Regions from separate parts of the Paenibacillus sp. p3-SID867 genome, predicted to be linked through region 4. Evidence: riboswitches for the same ligand, from Rfam matches in the RefSeq annotation. Region 4 holds a riboswitch; each other region holds the start of a gene.

Region 1 (4,355 bases), on a different contig from region 4:
TGTAAAGGCGATACCATCGTATACAAGGTCCATCACCGGAGGACTGTCGGAGTTACCGAATCTGTCATCATTCTTGATCATGGGGGAGCGTCCCTCATTAAACTCCCCGTTATCGCTGGCGGTTCTTGTTTGGCCATACGTACTTTCGGACTGAGACAACTCTTCCTGCTGCGTACCCGCCGCCATAGCTGATCCCCTGTCTCTTTCGTGATCCGCAATTTCACCGCTGCCGGTCATTCCCTCGTCATGGCCGCCTTTGATCACAACGATCTTGGGCCCCAGATCCTGGATACGTCTCGCCGCTTCCTTCCGATCTTCCTTCGTGCGGATACGCATCCCCGCCAATACTTCGGCCTCCGGTATATTGGGGGTGACAATTAACGCCAGCGGCAGCAAATCCTCTTTTAAAGCCTGCACCGCTTCGCTTTGCAGCAGCTCTGCTCCGCCCTTGGCGATCATCACGGGATCCACAACGACCTTCTCCCAGCCGAATGCCCGGATCCGGTCAGCAGCCAGGCGAATGATCTCGGCATTGAACAGCATGCCTGTCTTCAATGCATCGACTCCGAGGTCCGAGCCAACCGCTTCAATCTGCTCAGCAGCTGCTTCGGGAGGCAGCGGATAAACGCCTTGAACCCCCAATGTATTCTGCACCGTGATCGCCGTAATCGCTGACATGCCGTATACCCCAAGCTCCTGGAAGGTTTTCAGATCGGCTTGAATGCCGGCACCGCCGCCGCTGTCAGACCCCGCAATCGTCAGTGCCCGAGGAACGTGAGACTTGCTCATCGTGCGCCACCTGCAGCGGACGCTTCCGCTTCCCGGACAGCGGCATAGCCCTCCAGCGAGCCTGGTTGAAGCTTTGCCAGCTCATCCAGGAAAGCAATCTGGAAGCTTCCCGGTCCCTGGTCCGCGGTTCGCTCTGCAGCTCTCGCCGCCGCGGCCCCGTAGAAGGCCAGGCCCGCCGTACCGGCAAGCAGCAGGTTTGCTTCTACTGCGGCAAAGGCACCCAGCACCGAGGTCAGCAGGCACCCTGCCCCGGTCACCTTCGTGAGCAGAACATCCCCGCCGGTAATGATACGTACCTCGTTTCCATCGGTAATCACGTCCTCTTCACCGGTAATGGCCACGATCGTGCCTAATTCGCGCGCAGCCCGCACGGCCAGCTCGGCATGATCACTGCCCGTGCTGTTGCCAGCGTCTACGCCTTTGATCTCGCGGGCCTCCCCGACAAGGTGAGCGACTTCAGCCGCATTCCCGCGCACGAACGATACCTTCACCTCGCTTAGGATCCGCAGCGCCGACTCCGTTCGAAAACGGGTCGCTCCCGCACCGACCGGGTCCAGCAGGACCGGCACGCCGTGTGCGTTCGCCGATTGTCCGGCTATGATCATCGCATCCACAAGCTCGCGGTTCAGCGTGCCGATGTTCAATACGAGCGCGCCCGCGATGGCGGCCATATCCGCCACTTCCTCCGGCGCGTAAGCCATGACCGGCGACGCGCCCAGCGCGTACAAGCCGTTAGCCGTAAAATTCGTAACCACCACGTTCGTCATGTTGTGAACGAGGGGGCTCGTCTGCCGCACTTTTGTTAAAAGCGCCGAAACCTCTTTTTCCCATGTATGCATATGAATCAGCCTCTCTTCGCTATATTGGAATTTATGAGCTAGTTAGGTCTCCTTACAGCACCGCAGCCTGCAGCGGCACCGGCCATTCCTCCTGCTTATAAGCCATATCCCAAAACATATACTCCAGCTGGCAGCTCAGCATAAAATGCTCCTTCATCCGTTCTCGCTCGGCTGCCGTCGCATGCTCCGCCCATTCATCGACACGGCTGCAGAACTTGGCTGTCGCGTCTTCCCCCCGGTTGCCGTAGAAATAAATCCAATCGTAGAACGGATGGGATTCATCCGGCTTCACTTCATCCAGCAGCTTGCGGCCAATCTCCAGGTAGGTCCACGGGCAAGGCAGCAGTACGGCCATAATCTCGCCCAGACTGCCCTCATGCGCAACCGTGAGCATATGACGGATATAATGATGTGCGGACGGAGCCAGCGGATACCCCTGGAGCTCTTCGTAAGTCACCCCTGCGGCTGTGCAGAAATTTTGATGCGGATGCACCTCGCTGTGCAGGATAAATGAGATTTGTTCGTTAAAGGTTGCAATCTCTTCCCGGCTGCTCGATTTGGATATGGCAATTCCATAGATCCGCATGTAGGCATTCAAATACTCAAAATCCTGCTTCACGTAGTGAATCAGCTGTTCCCGCTCCAGTTTCCCCTCGGCAATGCCTTTTACAAAGGGATGGTCGAAGATTGCTTGAAAAATGTCTCCCGCCTGCTGACGGAGCTCTTGCGTAAAACTCATTTTTGTCCCCACCTCCAACATATTGAAGAGCAGGAAGTCCATAAGACACGACTTTCCAGGCAACGCTAAAAAGCCGCCCCGAAAACTGGAGCGGCTTCGTCAACAAGCCCGAGTGCGCCAAAAACGCACCAAGACCTTATATACGAAGGCTCCACTTTCCTACGCTAGTACGAACTAGATCAGGTTCAAAGGGTCCAAGATACGCTCCTGTCTCAGCCGCTAACGGCTCCCCTAGTGGACTTCCTATTCTTTTGTCTAATACTGTACATAGGTTTGTAGATGCTGTCAAACGTTAACGGTTCGCGGACAGAACCCCACTTGCGGAATCTTCCCGTAACCGGTTGATCATGATGTTGTACGGTGGCAGTATTCTTTTCGCGAGATAAAATCGCCGGCTGCCCCAAACTTGTTTCAGAATCACTGACGCTCGGCTGTCATGTATTCCCCTACATAATGAGTACATAAACGTTATTCAAATAAATGAAGTTTAAAGGAGCGAGCTTATTTATGACGAACCCATCAAAAGCGGTTAAACCCATTCCGGAGGGCTACACCTCCGTGACACCATGGATTATCTCAAGAAACTCCGCAGCGCTGATTGAATTCCTGGAGCAGGCTTTTCAAGCCGAAGAGTTAGCCCGCGTCTATGTTGGCGATAGTGTCATCGGCCATGCCGAGGTGCGAATCGGAGATGCCGTCGTGATGATGTTTGATGCGAAGCCGGAATGGCCGGATAGCCCGGCGTACCTCCGCTTATATGTTGAGGATTGCGACGCCGCTTACCAGCAAGCGCTCGCCGCAGGAGCCGTCTCGGTGACGGAGCCAACGAGTTTGTTCTTCGGCGACCGGGTGGGACGGGTACGGGACCCGTTCGGCAACTTATGGTGGATTCAGACGCGAATGGAGGACCTGACGCCCGAGGAGATGGAACGACGAGCCCAGGACCCGGATTACATGAAGGCAATGACCTATGTTGCCGGAGCTGAAATCGTGGTGAAGATTTCGTAACAAGGTGAAGTGAAGCAAAAGCGTTATTTCAGGGAGAACATCATGGGTGGTTCGGTTCCAAGGGGTATGCTTGGATGGCTGTCGATTATAATCGATGTAGGGACCGGGTAACTCAGAGTAGCTATGGTTTAGAGGTAGAAACCGAGGGAACACAGAGTATGTAGCTGAGGCTACTGCTGGGCTTGGTGTTACTGCTGGGCTGGGTGCTACTGCTGGGATTGGAGTTACTGCTGGGCTTGGAGTTACTGCTGGGCTTGGACTGCTGGGATTGAGGCTACTGCTGGGCTTGATGCGACTGCTGGGATTGAGGCTACTGCTGGGCTTGGTGCGACTGCTGTCTTGTTGCTACTGCTGTGATTGGTGCTATTACTGATCTTGATGCGGCTACTAGTCTTAATGCGACTTGCTCGAGGCAAACGGACTTAGGATCCGTTATTTAGCCAAATGGGTGTTATTTTCGAGTGCTAGCGGACACCAGATACGCTATTCATAGAATATGATGGCAAATAGGCACCTTATTGAGGTAATAAGAGATCCTGTGTCCGTTAGTTGTAAGAATTGGGACCGAATCAGGCAAATAAAGGAACTGGTGTCCGTTAACAGGTGGCCTTGGTGCTAACTGCTGGGATTGAGGCACTGCTGGACTTGGTGCTACTTCTAGGCTACTGCTGATCTTGGTGCGACTACTGATCTTGGTGAGACTAACTGGTCTTGGTGCAACTGATGGGATTGGTGCTACTGCTGTATTGGTGCGACTGCTGATCTTGGGCTACTGCTGGTATTGGTACTACAGCAGTGATTGATGCTACTGCTCGAGGGCAAGCGGACTGAGGATACGTTATTTAGCCAAATGGGTGTTATTTTCGAGTGCTAGCGGACAACAGATACGCTATTCATAGAATATAGGCGCAAAAAGGCAGTTTATTGCGGTAATAAGGGATCCTGTGTCCGTTAGTTGTAAGAATTGGGACCGAATCAGG
Region 2 (4,355 bases), on a different contig from region 4:
CGGAATTTCATAGGGATAAATAATGATCCGGCCCAGGATGTCACAGAACAGTACGAACCCGGCCCCCAGCAGCGCGGTATGCGAAAGGCTTTTTTTCAAATGGTCTCCTAAGTACAAACTAACAATATTAGGTATGATCAGACCAAGAAACGGAATCACGCCGACCGTCAGCACGACGGAAGCCGTAACCAGCGCCACGATGACCAGTCCCAGATTCACAACTCTCCGGTAGTGAAGGCCCAGGTTGGTAGCAAACTCCTCTCCCATTCCGGCCACCGTAAACTTGTTGGCGAACAGATACGCCAGAATCACAAGCGGGATACTAAGATAGAGCATTTCATACTGGCCCTTCATGATCATGGAAAAATCACCCTGGAGCCATGCGGACATATTCTGAATAAGATCATATTTGTATGCAAAGAAGGTGGCGATCGAACTGACGATATTACCGAACATCAGCCCTACGAGCGGGATGAAGATCGCATCCTTGAACTTAATCCGATCCAGTATCTTCATGAAGATAAAGGTTCCTGCCAGAGCGAATACAAATGCCACAAGCATTTTGACAAGCGGTCCGCTTGTCGTGAAGACAAGCATGGCTACCAATATCCCCAGTCTGGCAGAGTCCATCGTACCTGCCGTGGTGGGCGATACGAACTTGTTGCGGCTGAGCTGCTGCATGATCAATCCGCAGATGCTCATGCTGACACCCGCCAATATGAGACTGACAAGCCTAGGAATCCGGCTGACAAGCATAATATGCTGTTGTTGTTCCGTCATCGAGAACAATTGCAGTGGCGAGATATCTTTAACTCCAATAAATAATGAGATTATCGAGAGTACCACAACGGCTGCAAATAAGTATCTAATCTTCATGGCTCTTCCTTCTATGCGTATGTCTCTAAATACCTGGGATCGTGCAATTTTCGTCATCATTCTCATTGAGATTGATTATCAATTGCGTTCTGATATGCATTATATCATCCTCATTCTGGCTCGACAAGTATAATTGAGAATCAAAATCAATTAAATTGTTCATACAAGTATATTTTGTTCATGAATTGTTCATAATATGAAGTTAGGTGGAGACATAGCTATTATCCTCAGGGCAGAACCACACTTTGGTTAAATCCCCTTTAATGCAGCATCTGCAATAATGAGACTTCTCTAAAAACGATACTGTTTCAATCCCTATTAAATGGATAAGAAAAATTATATTAGATATTAAAAGTCGTTGACAATTCCTCTAAGTTATATTAATATCCTAACAGAATTATTATTTCTAACTAAACGTAAGTTAATGTAGAATAATAATTGAATTTATGGCTAATAACGTAAAATGCATATTTGCTTGTAGTAAGGGACATCTTCTAATCAGGCGTATGCAAATTCGATTACACCAGGAGGTTTTTTTTCAATGTCTAAAGATTTTTCAGCTGCACTCAAAAATCGCCGTTCTTATTACGGGATTAGCAAAGAATCCGTTATCTCGGACGAGCGTATTCAGGAAATCGTAAACGAAGCGGTTAAGTATACTCCGTCTTCTTTCAACTCCCAAAGTGCACGCGTCGTTGTATTGCTTGGCGAACAGCATGATAAACTGTGGAACATGACGGAAGGCATTCTGAAGGAAGTTGTTGGTGATGAAGAAGCATTCAAATCCACTGCCGACAAAATGGCTTCATTCCGCGCTGGTTACGGTACGGTACTGTTCTTCGAGGACAACAACGTCATTGCCGGGCTGCAACAAAACTTTGCCGCTTATGCCGACAACTTCCCGGTATGGTCCAACCAATCCAACGGCATGCTGCAATTTGTAGTATGGACATCCCTTGAAGCAGAAGGTCTGGGCGCATCCCTGCAGCACTACAACCCGCTGATCGACGAAAAAGTAAAAGCCGAATGGAACATCCCGGAAAGCTGGAAGCTGATTGCTCAAATGCCTTTCGGTAAGCCGGTTGCTGAACCAGGCGAAAAAGAATTTGCACCGCTTGAAGATCGCGTGAAAGTATATAACTAATCAAACAGATGAAAAAAGCCGCCTCCCTAAGTTCCTGCAACTGGGACAGGCGGTTTTTATAATGGGCAAAGATTGAAAAACCGATGGCAAAACGATACAATTACACAGGTAAGAACCCTCGAACTTCTACCGATAACATGAAGTTCCGGGGCAAATCTTGTGGTTAACCAACTACATAAGATGTTGGCTGTACTAGGGGTGCCATGTGCTGAGAGACGGCGGGCTGCCGTTAACCCTTATCACCCGATCTAGGTCATACTAGCGTGGGGAAGTGTAGCATTTATGTTTATTTCTTTTCGTAGGCATAACTGCACCTTCTTCACGGGGTGCGGTTTTTTTACGTGGACTTATATAATGGGGAGGAAATGACAATGAATGAGCTTGTTTGCGGAACCAGCCGGATCGTCGGATGCCGGTTCTCGGTATTTCCTATGACAGACCGGTTTGTAGAGGTCATCCTGGGCGCGCTGCAATCTGTGGATACGGGGAAGGTGTGGATTCAGACAGACGATGTGAGTACCTGTATTCGTGGACGTGCAGAGCATGTCTTTGATGTTACAAGAGCGATATTCGCCCATGCTGCGGCGAGTGGCGTGCACACTGTTTTTAATGGCACTTATTCCATCGGCTGCCCCGGGGATACGGACGCCGATGTATATATGACGGAGGATTCGACCCGCTTAAACAACGACATCGGAGAACATGCCGATATGGAGACTGCCTGCCAATTCGCTCTTTACCCCATGGGTACGGATAACTACATGGAGGTCATCTACGGTGAAGTAAATCGTGCGAAGGCAGCCGGTACGTTCGCCGGAAGCGTTCATTACGCCAGCCGGTTGGACGGATCCTTATCCCGGGTGTTCGGGTCTCTTGAAGAGGCGTTTTTGCATGCGATCCAATCCGACAGCAGCCATCTGGTCATGACTGCAGTGGTGTCCGCTCACAGCCCCTCGGTTAAAGCTGCATCGAATTGAGTCCGATTGAGGCAGACAAAAGCCCGGCATGCGCCGGGCTTTTCTGTCACTACTGCCAAGAATCTTGACGGTTTAAACCCAAGCACTCAAGATGATTACGAGCAGGATAAAGAGAACCAAAATAATTCCTACTGAATTGCCATATTCACCGCCGCCATATACTCCGCTCATGAAGATCCCCTCCTGGATTTAAAGTATGCCGTGATGTAATCACACTATTATAGTATTTCCCGCGCCTTGCTAGCGTCACGGCTAATGTACCAATCTTTATCTATTGGCATCGATATTTTATTCCTCATAACCGATGAGAAGTTTCCCTCCGTACGGACGGAGCATTTCCTCGGTAAATGCCATTAGAACAGAAGGATCATCTTGGCGATACATCGCCGCGAGCGCTGCTTCCAATCGCTCTCCTAAGATTGTGTCAAAGCGGTTAAACAGGCGGAACAGCGTTTTCCCTTCACCCGTCCACTCCCGGTTCACCCTAAGTACAAAATCACAGAGAATCGCGGCTATTTTGTGCACCGTAAACCATTTTTCGCCATCGCTTCGGGGACTCTTCAAGTCCAGCATGTACTCGGTTAGCACATAACGGTAATCGTTAATATCGGTTCTCGTCAAGGGCAGAGGTCCGTAATCCAAATCGCTTTGGGCTTCCGCCCGCACCTCTTCCCCCTCGGGCATAAGGCGCAGCACCGTCCCTTCTGCGATCATCCGCTGAAATGACGGATTCGCCGCGATCACTCCCTCGTCAAAATATTCGCGATAGGAGGATAAAGACAATATAAAGATTTCCGCGATCCACCCATGCGCCCCTATCGTCCTCCTGCTGAAATCATGACCCTCTCGTTCAAGGACCATAATGTCCAAATCGGATTGTTCATTATATTCGCCTCTGCTCGCGCTGCCGCCAAGCACGGCAAGCAAACAGTCGGGATAATCGTGTTGAATGACGCGTTCCGCTGCCTCTACCGGTTCCATCCTCATGACGTTTCCTCCATTATGACTCTGATCCTCCCGAAAAAAGGGCTCAAAATATCTAATTCAGCTAAAACCCTAAACGTACCTGAATCATATGGTAAATAAACGATTACCCTCATGTTGATGACAAGGGAAGAAGGGATAGATGAGATGAACTACATTCATATGCTCTCCAAATTAGGCATGGGCAGTGCCCACCCGGGAGGATTCGAGGCAACCCTCAGAATGCTGAAGAATTATCCCATTCAACCGGGCAGCCGCATTCTGGAGGTGGGGTGCGGAACTGGCAGAACCGCATGCCATCTTTCGGAGATGGGGTATCAAGTGACCGCTGTTGATCTGAACGAAAATATGATCAAAAAAGCACGAGCACGAGC
Region 3 (4,355 bases), on a different contig from region 4:
CGGATTTCCCATATATGCGTGGCGACCCGCTGGGCGACCTCCATTTCATGCGTCACCATGAGAATGGCGGTTCCCGCACGGCGCAGCTTCTCGCACATCTCCAGAATCGCGAATGTATTCCGCGCATCCTGTCCGAAGGTCGGCTCATCCAGAAGCAGGACGGACGGCTGTCTTGCCATGGCCGTAGCCACGCTCAAGCGGCGCTTTTGGCCTGTCGACAGCTGGTACGGATGCCTGGCCTCCAAGCCATTCAATCCGAAACGTTCAAGACAGCGCTCGGCCTGCGCCTTCGCTTCCTCCGGCGGCACATGATCCACCAGCAGCGAGTAAACCACCTCATCGCCGATGCGCTCCGTCAGGAATTGAAGCTCCGGATTCTGAAACACGAATCCGATTTGGCGCAGCTGCTGCTCTCTCTTCTTCCGCACCTTCCTGCGCTTGCCCTGAATGACCTCTTCCCGGCAGAGCATGTAGGTCCCTTCGGCGCGAAGCAGCCCCATCAAACTGAGCAGCAGCGAGCTTTTGCCTGCTCCGTTCGGACCTACCACCGCAATGAATTGTCCCGGAAACACCTCGGCCGAAGGGAGGCTAATGACCGGTTTATCCCATCTCATTCCCCTGAAATTCGCCAGGTGAATGACAGGCTCCCCACGTTGAGCATACGGCGGAGCAGCCTCATGCAGGAGATTACGATTACCCTGCTCATCGCCAAGCGCATCGACCGGAGCAAACAGCTCTCTGCCCGCCCGGGTCTGCGCATAATCTTCCCATACGCCGGGATACCAGATTCCATAAGCTTGGAGTTCCCGCTCGTATTCTGCGAATATCGCTGCTGGAGGACCTTCGCCCAGAATCACGCCATCCGGGCTGAACAGCACGACACGATCCACGTATCTGGCCATTTCTTCGATCCGGTGCTCCACGATGATCAGTGTCCGCCCATCCGATACGGCCTTCACCGCGGACCAGATTTGCTCCCTTCCTTCCGGGTCGAGCAAGGCAGATGGCTCGTCTAGGAACAGCACCTCCGGCTCCAGCAGCAGAGCCGAAGCCAGCGCTAACCTTTGCTTCATGCCTTGGGACAGATGCCCGATCGGCATATGAAGCTCCTCAAGATCAAGCCCCACCTCGCGGAGCGCCGCTTGCATCCTCTCCTTCATCTCATCGCGCGGAACACTTAGATTTTCCAGTACGAAAGCCAGCTCTTCATCCACGTACGGCATGCAGAACTGGGTATCCGGATCTTGAAATACATACCCCCAAGAGCGCGGAACCAGCTGCGACTCGCATTTCATCGGCACCTCCGTTGCGCGGGGAATCATCCCGCTAAGCACCTGCAGCAGCGTGGATTTGCCGCAGCCGCTCGGACCGAGCAGCAGCACCTTCTCCCCGCGGACAGCCGAGAAGGAGAGGTCTTTGAACATCAGTCGTTCCTCGCCCGGATACTTCAGACGCAATCCCTCCACATAGACCGCCGGTTCCGGAACCATCTCAGCGGACTGAGCCGGAACCAGGCTAACCGTGGCATTAGACATGGCGCGGATCATCCAGTGCTTCGTAATCCTTCTTCGACGCAGGACGCAGCAGGGATGTGACGCCCGTGCGGTCCAAGGCTTTGGCCAGCAAGAGCATGAGCAGGCCTGCAATGACGGCACCGCTGAGTACCCGCATACCGTATTTGGCCAGGAACATCCACGTCTGCAGGTCATCGGTATAACTGTAATAGAAGTCCATGATCATCGATCCGATGGCTGCGCCTGCTCCGGCAATCGCCAGCGTCCACGCCGAGGTGCTCCGATAACGGAACGCCGCGAATACCAATTCTGCCCCAAGTCCTTGAATGAGGCCATACAGCAGCAGAGTCAATCCCCAGCCGCTGCCAAACAGCACTTCCACGTGGGCAGCCGCCACTTCCGCAATGATGGCCACTCCCGGCTTACGGATTAGCAAGTATGCAAGCGTGGCTGCAGCGAACCACATTCCGTATAACAACTCATCCGCTTCAAAGAACAGCGGTTTTAACAGATTGTAAACCGAACCCCAGAAGTGATAAATGACGCCAAGCACCAGCGATACCAGCACCGTCACCAAAATATCGCTTAACCGCAGCCCTTTTCGGGGCTGAACCCCCAACTTCTCTTGCATAGATGTTCCCATAACCATACATTCCCCTCTCCACCTCTATTTTTGTGTAAGCACAACAAAAAACCGTCTGGAAAAACGCGCAGACGGAAAAATAGGCCCTATGTAGGCAGGGTCGGATATTCTCTACGCTGGCATTACCCAGTTCAGATTAACGGTCAACAGCGGATAACAGCTGCAATCTCAGCCTGATTCACTCAAGCCCCCGTATTCCCTATTCGGTTTCATGTTAATCTTAAAATACACATTCGTTCTCCAATTAGCAAGAACCTTTTTTCAAAAATGGCTATTTATTGATTTCCAGCTCATTCTATGTCAATATCAGAGTGATTGGCTTTTCCACCAACGTTTATTGCTGACACCTATGCACAAAGGAGAATGACATGGCTAAACAATTGCTGCGTCTGATGACTGAGCTGTCCTCCCGCAAGTGGCTGTCCCGAATCATGGGACATTGTTCCCACAGCCGGCTGAGCCGTCATCTAATACCTGCATTCATACGAATTTATCAAATTCCGGCGCATGAAGCGGAGAAAGAAATCCACGAATACCGCTCACTGAACGAATTCTTTTCCCGCCGGTTAAAAATAGGCCTGCGCGCCATAGACGACACCGCCGATGCCATGGTAAGCCCCGTCGATGCCACGATATCGGCGATGTGCGCCGTCAACGCCGGCACCATTCTGAGCGTCAAGGGACAGGATTATACCCTGAGCGAGCTGCTCGCCAAATCACCGAGAATGGAAAACTACATCAACGGTTATGCATTTGTATTGTATTTAAGCCCAACCGACTATCATCGCATTCATTCCCCTGTAACCGGTGTTCAGGCGGAAAGCGAGCATTTAAAGGGACGCGTTTACCCCGTGAACGATTTTGCGATGACCCATATCCGGCATGTGCTCAGCCGTAATGAGCGCCTCATTACCTATATTGCGCATGAGTTCGGCGAAGTTGCCGTCGTGAAGGTCGGAGCCATGAACGTAAGCAGCATCCGTTATGCCGACGAGAACGTGAAGAAATACGAGATCGGCGATGAACTCGCGTACTTTGAATTCGGCTCTACCGTCGTGCTTCTGACAGAGAACGGCACGTTTACTCCGCGCGGTGACCTGGAACCCGGCTCCAAGGTGAAGATGGGAGAGCTGCTTGGTTTGCTTCACCCGTCCCCGACCAGAAAAGGGTAACTCCATTCACCTTACCAAGCTTCACCAAGCATCGCATGACAAGTTAAGGCCATGAATCATTCGCTGCATGAATGATTAACGCCGGTCCAGCATCCGATAAACGATCCGCTGAAACAGCCGATCCGGCAGTACGCCCTTGATCCATGCGGTCAGCCGCGTACCTCTGGGCAGCGTATAGCGGAACCTCGGTTTGGACATGGACGCAATGTTTGCCACAAGCCTGGCTACCTCCTGCGGATCTCCGCTTCCCCTGGCTGTCCGCTCGGAATAGTCCAGCACGCCCTTCAGCAGACCGCTGTAGGGTGATCCTTCCTTTACCGTAAGCTCCCCAAAACTTTTATTCCAGATCGGCGTGCCATAGGCACCAGGCTGGATCAGCACAACATCGATGCCAAAGGGCATCAACTCCATGGACAGGCTCTCGCCGAACCCCTCCAGCGCAAATTTGGATGCCGCATAGGGACCATAACCCGGAAAGCCGACCACGCCGCTAATGCTGCTCATGAGAATGATTTTGGATCGTCCCGTCTTGCGCAGCAGCGGGAGCATATGCTGCGTTACCGATACGGTCCCGAAAAAATTCGTCTCCAACTGCTTGCGCCAGCCGCTGAGCGGTACTTCCTCCACCATGCCGCCTACCGCTTCGCCGGCGTTGTTCACCAGCACGTCCAAGCGGCCGAACTTCTGCTCTAACTCCCAAGCAGCAGCCTTGACATGTTCCTCTGAGCATATATCCAGCTGGAATACGTGAATGCGTTCGACAACATCTGCTTTTTCGGCTCGGGTCAACAGCTCTGCAGCCGCCTCCGGCCTGCGCAGACCCGCTGCCACGTCATAGCCCGCTTTTGCCAGCTCCAAGCTGATGAGCAGTCCGAACCCGCTCGACGCGCCCGTGATCAGCGCAACCTTTCCTGCTCCCGCCGTTACCACCGAAACACCGCTTGGTCCGCCATTGCCACTTTACCCTTCACACCCTTCACCCTTCCGTTATCCGAACTGCCTGTCCGGTCCATTAAAACCCTGCGT
Region 4 (4,355 bases):
GAGTCCGGCACGTTCCATCCAGCTGCGGGCATGTTCCCTGGCAGTGGCTTTCGAGGTGCCTCGCAGCTCTTCGGGAAGGAGCACATTGTCCTCCACCGTACGCCAAGGGAACAGGGCCGGCTGTTGAGGCATATAGGCGATGCGGCCTTTTTCCCCGGTCACGTCCTTACCATCCATGAGGACAGAGCCCGCATCCGGAGCTGTTAACCCCCCAATGATATGGAAGAGGGTGCTCTTTCCGCTGCCTGAAGGACCGATCAAGGAGACGAATTCCCCGGGCTGTACTTGAAGCGAAAGGCCATCCAGCACATGCACTTCGCTGCGCCGGTCGCGGAAGGTTTTTCGAAGGCTGCGAACCTCGAGGGCAGGTGAGGTTGAGACCGGCGCAGCCGACGGGTCAGCTCCGTCCTGGACCGTCAGGGGTACTTGATGTGTCATATCGACAAATGGCCTCCTATCATATAAGATTCGAAACATCTATTCACGGGGACTCAACCTTTTCGATTCCAGCGGATGAGCCGCTTCTCCAGCAAAGTGATCAGCAGCACCATCAGCAGGCTGAGCAGGACGATGACCAGGATGGCAACAAACACCCGATCCGTGCGGTAGCCGGATTTTTGCAGCATCATGTAGTAGCCGATTCCCCGGTCCGAGCCGATCCATTCCCCGATAACCGCACCCATGACCGAATAGGTAGCCGCAATTCGAATCCCGGAGAAGATGGAGGGAAGGGCATGTGGCAGCTCCAGCTTGCTGAAAATTTGCCATGAGGTAGCCCCCGCCATCTGCATGTAATTCATCATGGTTCGGTCAGTACGGGTCAGTCCGTCCAGGGCCGCAACAGCGACGGGGAAGAAGCAGACCAGCGTAATCACGATAACCTTGGGCAGCATGCCGAAGCCGAACCAAATCATGAGAAGCGGGGCTAGGGCGATTGTCGGCACATTCTGGCTAAGAATAAGAAGCGGATAAAGAGCGGTTTTGAGAAAAGGCACCATGTGCAGTGCCAGCGAGATGACTAGACCGATCGCCGTACCGATCATAAATCCGACCAGGGTTAATTGCAGGGTAGCCGCTGTATGCTGGAAGAGACCGGAAGCTCCGGTAACGGCCTCATGCCCGATGGCCGTCGGCGCAGGCAGAATAAAAGGTTCAATGTCGAATATGGATACTGCGGCCTGCCATACCACCAAAAAGAAGAGGACCGCCACAACGGGCGGCCAAACCGAACTCCACCAGCTTCTCATGGACGGTATTTCTCAGTCAGCTTATCCATGCTGATGCCGCTGGGGTGATGGGCGATTTTGACTTGGGATATGATGCTGAGACTTCCCGCATTCACCAGCGCTTCATGCATGCGCTCCACGATTTTGAGCAGCTCGGCGAGCTCACCTTCCATGGTCGTTTCGAGTGCATGAACCTCGTATTTCACGCCTGATTCCTGAATGACCTTAATCGCTTCATCTACATAAGGGATGCTGTCGGCCCCGTTTGGCGTTCTCGGTATCACTTGAATGCTCAAAAGTGTATTCGCCATGTAAACTCATCCTTTCGTGCAAGCTATATTGTAATGGAAGAGAGAGGGGCAGCCTGCCGTAAATGCCGTCTCTCTTCTTTTTAAATAGAAATAACCTTATGGCTGCTCCGGTAAAAAATCATTGGTGAATGCGCGGTCCGCATCAAGTTCCTTCTCCAGCAGCTTGCGCTCAAACATCCAGTCGGCATATCCTGACCATACTTCGGCTTTCTGCTCGCCCCAGCGGGATGCATCATCCTGATAACGGGGGCTCAGCCATTTCTGGCTGGCGAGAACCAGTTCGGCATCCAAGTCAGGAACCGCCTTCGTAAGCAGAGCTGCCGCATCTTCAGGATGTTGAATCGCATAGTCGTATCCTTTTGAAGTCGCCCGCATGAACGCTTTGATAAGCTCAGGGTCCTCCTGGATCAGCTTCTCGTTCGTCACGATTACCGGTGTGTAATAATCAAGCTGCTCGGAGTAGTCCTTCACATAAATCATGTCAAGCGGTTCATTGCGAAGCTCGGCTTCAATCCCCGTCCAAGCATAGAAGATCCAGGCAAAATCAATGTCGCGTTTGACGGCCGTAAAATAATCGGCATCGCCCATATTGACCATATTCACCTTGCTGACATCGGCGCCATCGATCTCCATGATGGATTTCATGACGGCTTCCTCCACAGGTGAGCCCCAGCCGCCATAGGATTTTCCTTCAAAATCGCCTGCCTTCACGATGCCTTTGTCCTTGGGGGCGGCAAAGCCGGACGTATTATGCTGAATGATCGCTGCAATGGAAACGAGCGGCAATCCTTGGGTTCTGGCCAGTGTTACGCCTTCCTGATAACTGATGCCAAACGGCACTTTTCCGGATGCGACCAGCGTATCCGTTCCGCCTGCTCCCGGCTGGACGATCTGGACATTAAGCCCTTCTTCCTCATAATACCCAAGCTCCTTCGCTGCATACAGGCCGGTGTGATTCGTATTGGCGGACCAATCGAGCATCAGCTGCACGTCACGGAGTTTCCCGGAAGTCTGACTGCCTTCGCCTTCGGCACCTGTCTTCTTGTTCTGTTCGCTTGTACCGCATCCGGACGCGACCATAAGCAGGACGCAAGCGAGAAGCAGCGGAATCCATCTTCCCTTCTTCATCGTTTCTTCTCTCCTTTAAGTTCTCTTTCTATTACCTCGCAACTCCACACAAAAAACGCCCTGATGATATCAGGACGCATGACGGCGTAAGTGTATACCACGGCAAATAAATAGCTGCCGCAAACATGGGCTTCCTACGCTGGCATTACCCAGATCAGGTGTAAGGGTCAGTATCATATCGGATACACTCTCAGCCGGCCATATCCCAGCTCCCCCGGTATTTATGAAGTTTCGATCATTACATCCGCTATTATAGTCCTAACACACCAGACCTGTCTAGTTCGAAGAGGTACGAACGGGGCAGGTCTTTGCTTAGAATACTTATGCAATGGGAAACATTAATTGATCCTATGAACCTTTCACGAGATAAAGTATTTGAAAAAGGCTGCTACGTGGAGGTTAGCGCTGGAAGAACTCAATCCATTCCCCTTCGGGACCATGTACGAAGAAATAACGGAAACCATTCGGGAGCGTCACGATTTCCTCGTCCAAGTGAGGAACGTCAAGTCCTTGAACCCGGGCATATTCCTCTTCAATGTTATCCGTGCTGACGGCGAAATGATGAACGGTGCCCTCCGCTGGCAGCGTGTCGCTGTATCCCTGAATAAGCTCGACTTCCGTCTCGTTGCTGCCGTTAAACCCGAGGAACGCCAGCTGGATGACGCCATTCGTATGGGTCAGGCGATTCTTTAGTTCTAGTCCGACTACGGATGTATAGAAGGCGATTGTAGCTTCTAGGTCCCGGACAACAATACCGACATGATCTAAGCGTTTCTGTGACATGGTTCAACACCCTTTCCGATCTATATGAGATATGACTGAAATGTTATCACATAATCCCTATACGTCAAGTGGGAGTTGTGTTCATGCAGGGGCTGATAAAGATGATTTTTCTTTCATTTCCTCATCTTTACTTTTGAGTGGGTAAAAAGTATCATGAGAAATAGAAAGATTAATTCAAAAGACCTAACATATGAAAGTGATCCAGCTTACCTTTTGGCCGAGGAGGAATGCTTATGAGTCCAACTCCAGCAGATCATCTGTGGATTCGACTCGCCATGATATATGCATTCATTCAGATCATGATTGCTCTGTGGATGCCTGAGGCTTTATCGCTTCAGCGTGTTCTAGTCATTATTCCTCCTGCAGCCGCCTCCGTTTATTTAATGCGGATTAGTCGGCGTTATGAGGTTCATCTTCGCAGATTTTGGCTTATTGTGAGTCTCGGATTAATGGGGGATGCAGCGGCACGAATCATTCACGCTTGTTATGTTTGGTTTGGAAAAGAGAGCGCTTTCTCTCCGATCCTAACCCACTTATTCTGGGGACTTGAACTCATTTTGTTCGCAAGTTCTCTCATTTATTTATTCCGGCATGTTCAAGGATCGTTTCGGGGACTCCGGTTTATGCTGGATATCGTGATTGTTGGCATAGCCGTCATGACAGTAGGGTGGGAATATTTCATCAAGCCTGAGCTTCAGGGGCTGGCCCATGAGGCAGTATGGGGAAACCTTTGGGTGGACATGCTGTATCCCCTGTGCGCAATAGTACTTATTTTTTTTACGCTGGTATTGTATTTTAATACCGGACTGTTAGGGAAAAGGGCGGCCATTCTGTTATGTCTTGGCGGAAGCGCTTATATTGCCGGAGATGTCCTGTACATCTATCTCGTTGATCTGATGGGTATCGA

What was found. A riboswitch is a leader RNA that binds a small molecule or an ion and turns the genes downstream of it on or off. The one in region 4 is predicted to bind thiamine pyrophosphate.
Region 1: linked by a shared signal. The riboswitch ahead of tenA (thiaminase II) and the one ahead of M4D81_RS11990 (ABC transporter substrate-binding protein) in region 4 are both predicted to bind thiamine pyrophosphate.
Region 2: linked by a shared signal. The riboswitch ahead of M4D81_RS09405 (Ykof family thiamine-binding protein) and the one ahead of M4D81_RS11990 (ABC transporter substrate-binding protein) in region 4 are both predicted to bind thiamine pyrophosphate.
Region 3: linked by a shared signal. The riboswitch ahead of M4D81_RS21190 (ECF transporter S component) and the one ahead of M4D81_RS11990 (ABC transporter substrate-binding protein) in region 4 are both predicted to bind thiamine pyrophosphate.

The regions. Positions count from the first base shown of each region.
Region 1 is NZ_JAMBDM010000002.1:395,643-399,997, forward strand. It holds gene thiD (bifunctional hydroxymethylpyrimidine kinase/phosphomethylpyrimidine kinase) at 1-789, opposite strand, end outside; gene thiM (hydroxyethylthiazole kinase) at 786-1,628, opposite strand; gene tenA (thiaminase II) at 1,681-2,367, opposite strand; TPP riboswitch at 2,507-2,610, opposite strand; gene M4D81_RS05075 (VOC family protein) at 2,875-3,375, shown strand.
Region 2 is NZ_JAMBDM010000004.1:99,534-103,888, forward strand. It holds gene M4D81_RS09395 (ABC transporter permease) at 1-876, opposite strand, end outside; gene M4D81_RS09400 (nitroreductase family protein) at 1,418-2,020, shown strand; TPP riboswitch at 2,205-2,307, shown strand; gene M4D81_RS09405 (Ykof family thiamine-binding protein) at 2,392-2,997, shown strand; gene M4D81_RS09410 (YjcZ family sporulation protein) at 3,070-3,168, opposite strand; gene M4D81_RS09415 (nucleotidyltransferase domain-containing protein) at 3,286-3,984, opposite strand; gene M4D81_RS09420 (class I SAM-dependent methyltransferase) at 4,129-4,355, shown strand, end outside.
Region 3 is NZ_JAMBDM010000010.1:171,359-175,713, forward strand. It holds gene M4D81_RS21185 (ABC transporter ATP-binding protein) at 1-1,535, opposite strand, end outside; gene M4D81_RS21190 (ECF transporter S component) at 1,528-2,157, opposite strand; TPP riboswitch at 2,249-2,361, opposite strand; gene asd (archaetidylserine decarboxylase) at 2,526-3,329, shown strand; gene M4D81_RS21200 (SDR family oxidoreductase) at 3,405-4,259, opposite strand.
Region 4 is NZ_JAMBDM010000005.1:48,810-53,164, reverse strand. It holds gene M4D81_RS12005 (ABC transporter ATP-binding protein) at 1-438, opposite strand, end outside; gene M4D81_RS12000 (ABC transporter permease) at 492-1,247, opposite strand; gene M4D81_RS11995 (thiamine-binding protein) at 1,244-1,537, opposite strand; gene M4D81_RS11990 (ABC transporter substrate-binding protein) at 1,634-2,665, opposite strand; TPP riboswitch at 2,780-2,891, opposite strand; gene M4D81_RS11985 (VOC family protein) at 3,065-3,448, opposite strand; gene M4D81_RS11980 (GGDEF domain-containing protein) at 3,682-4,355, shown strand, end outside.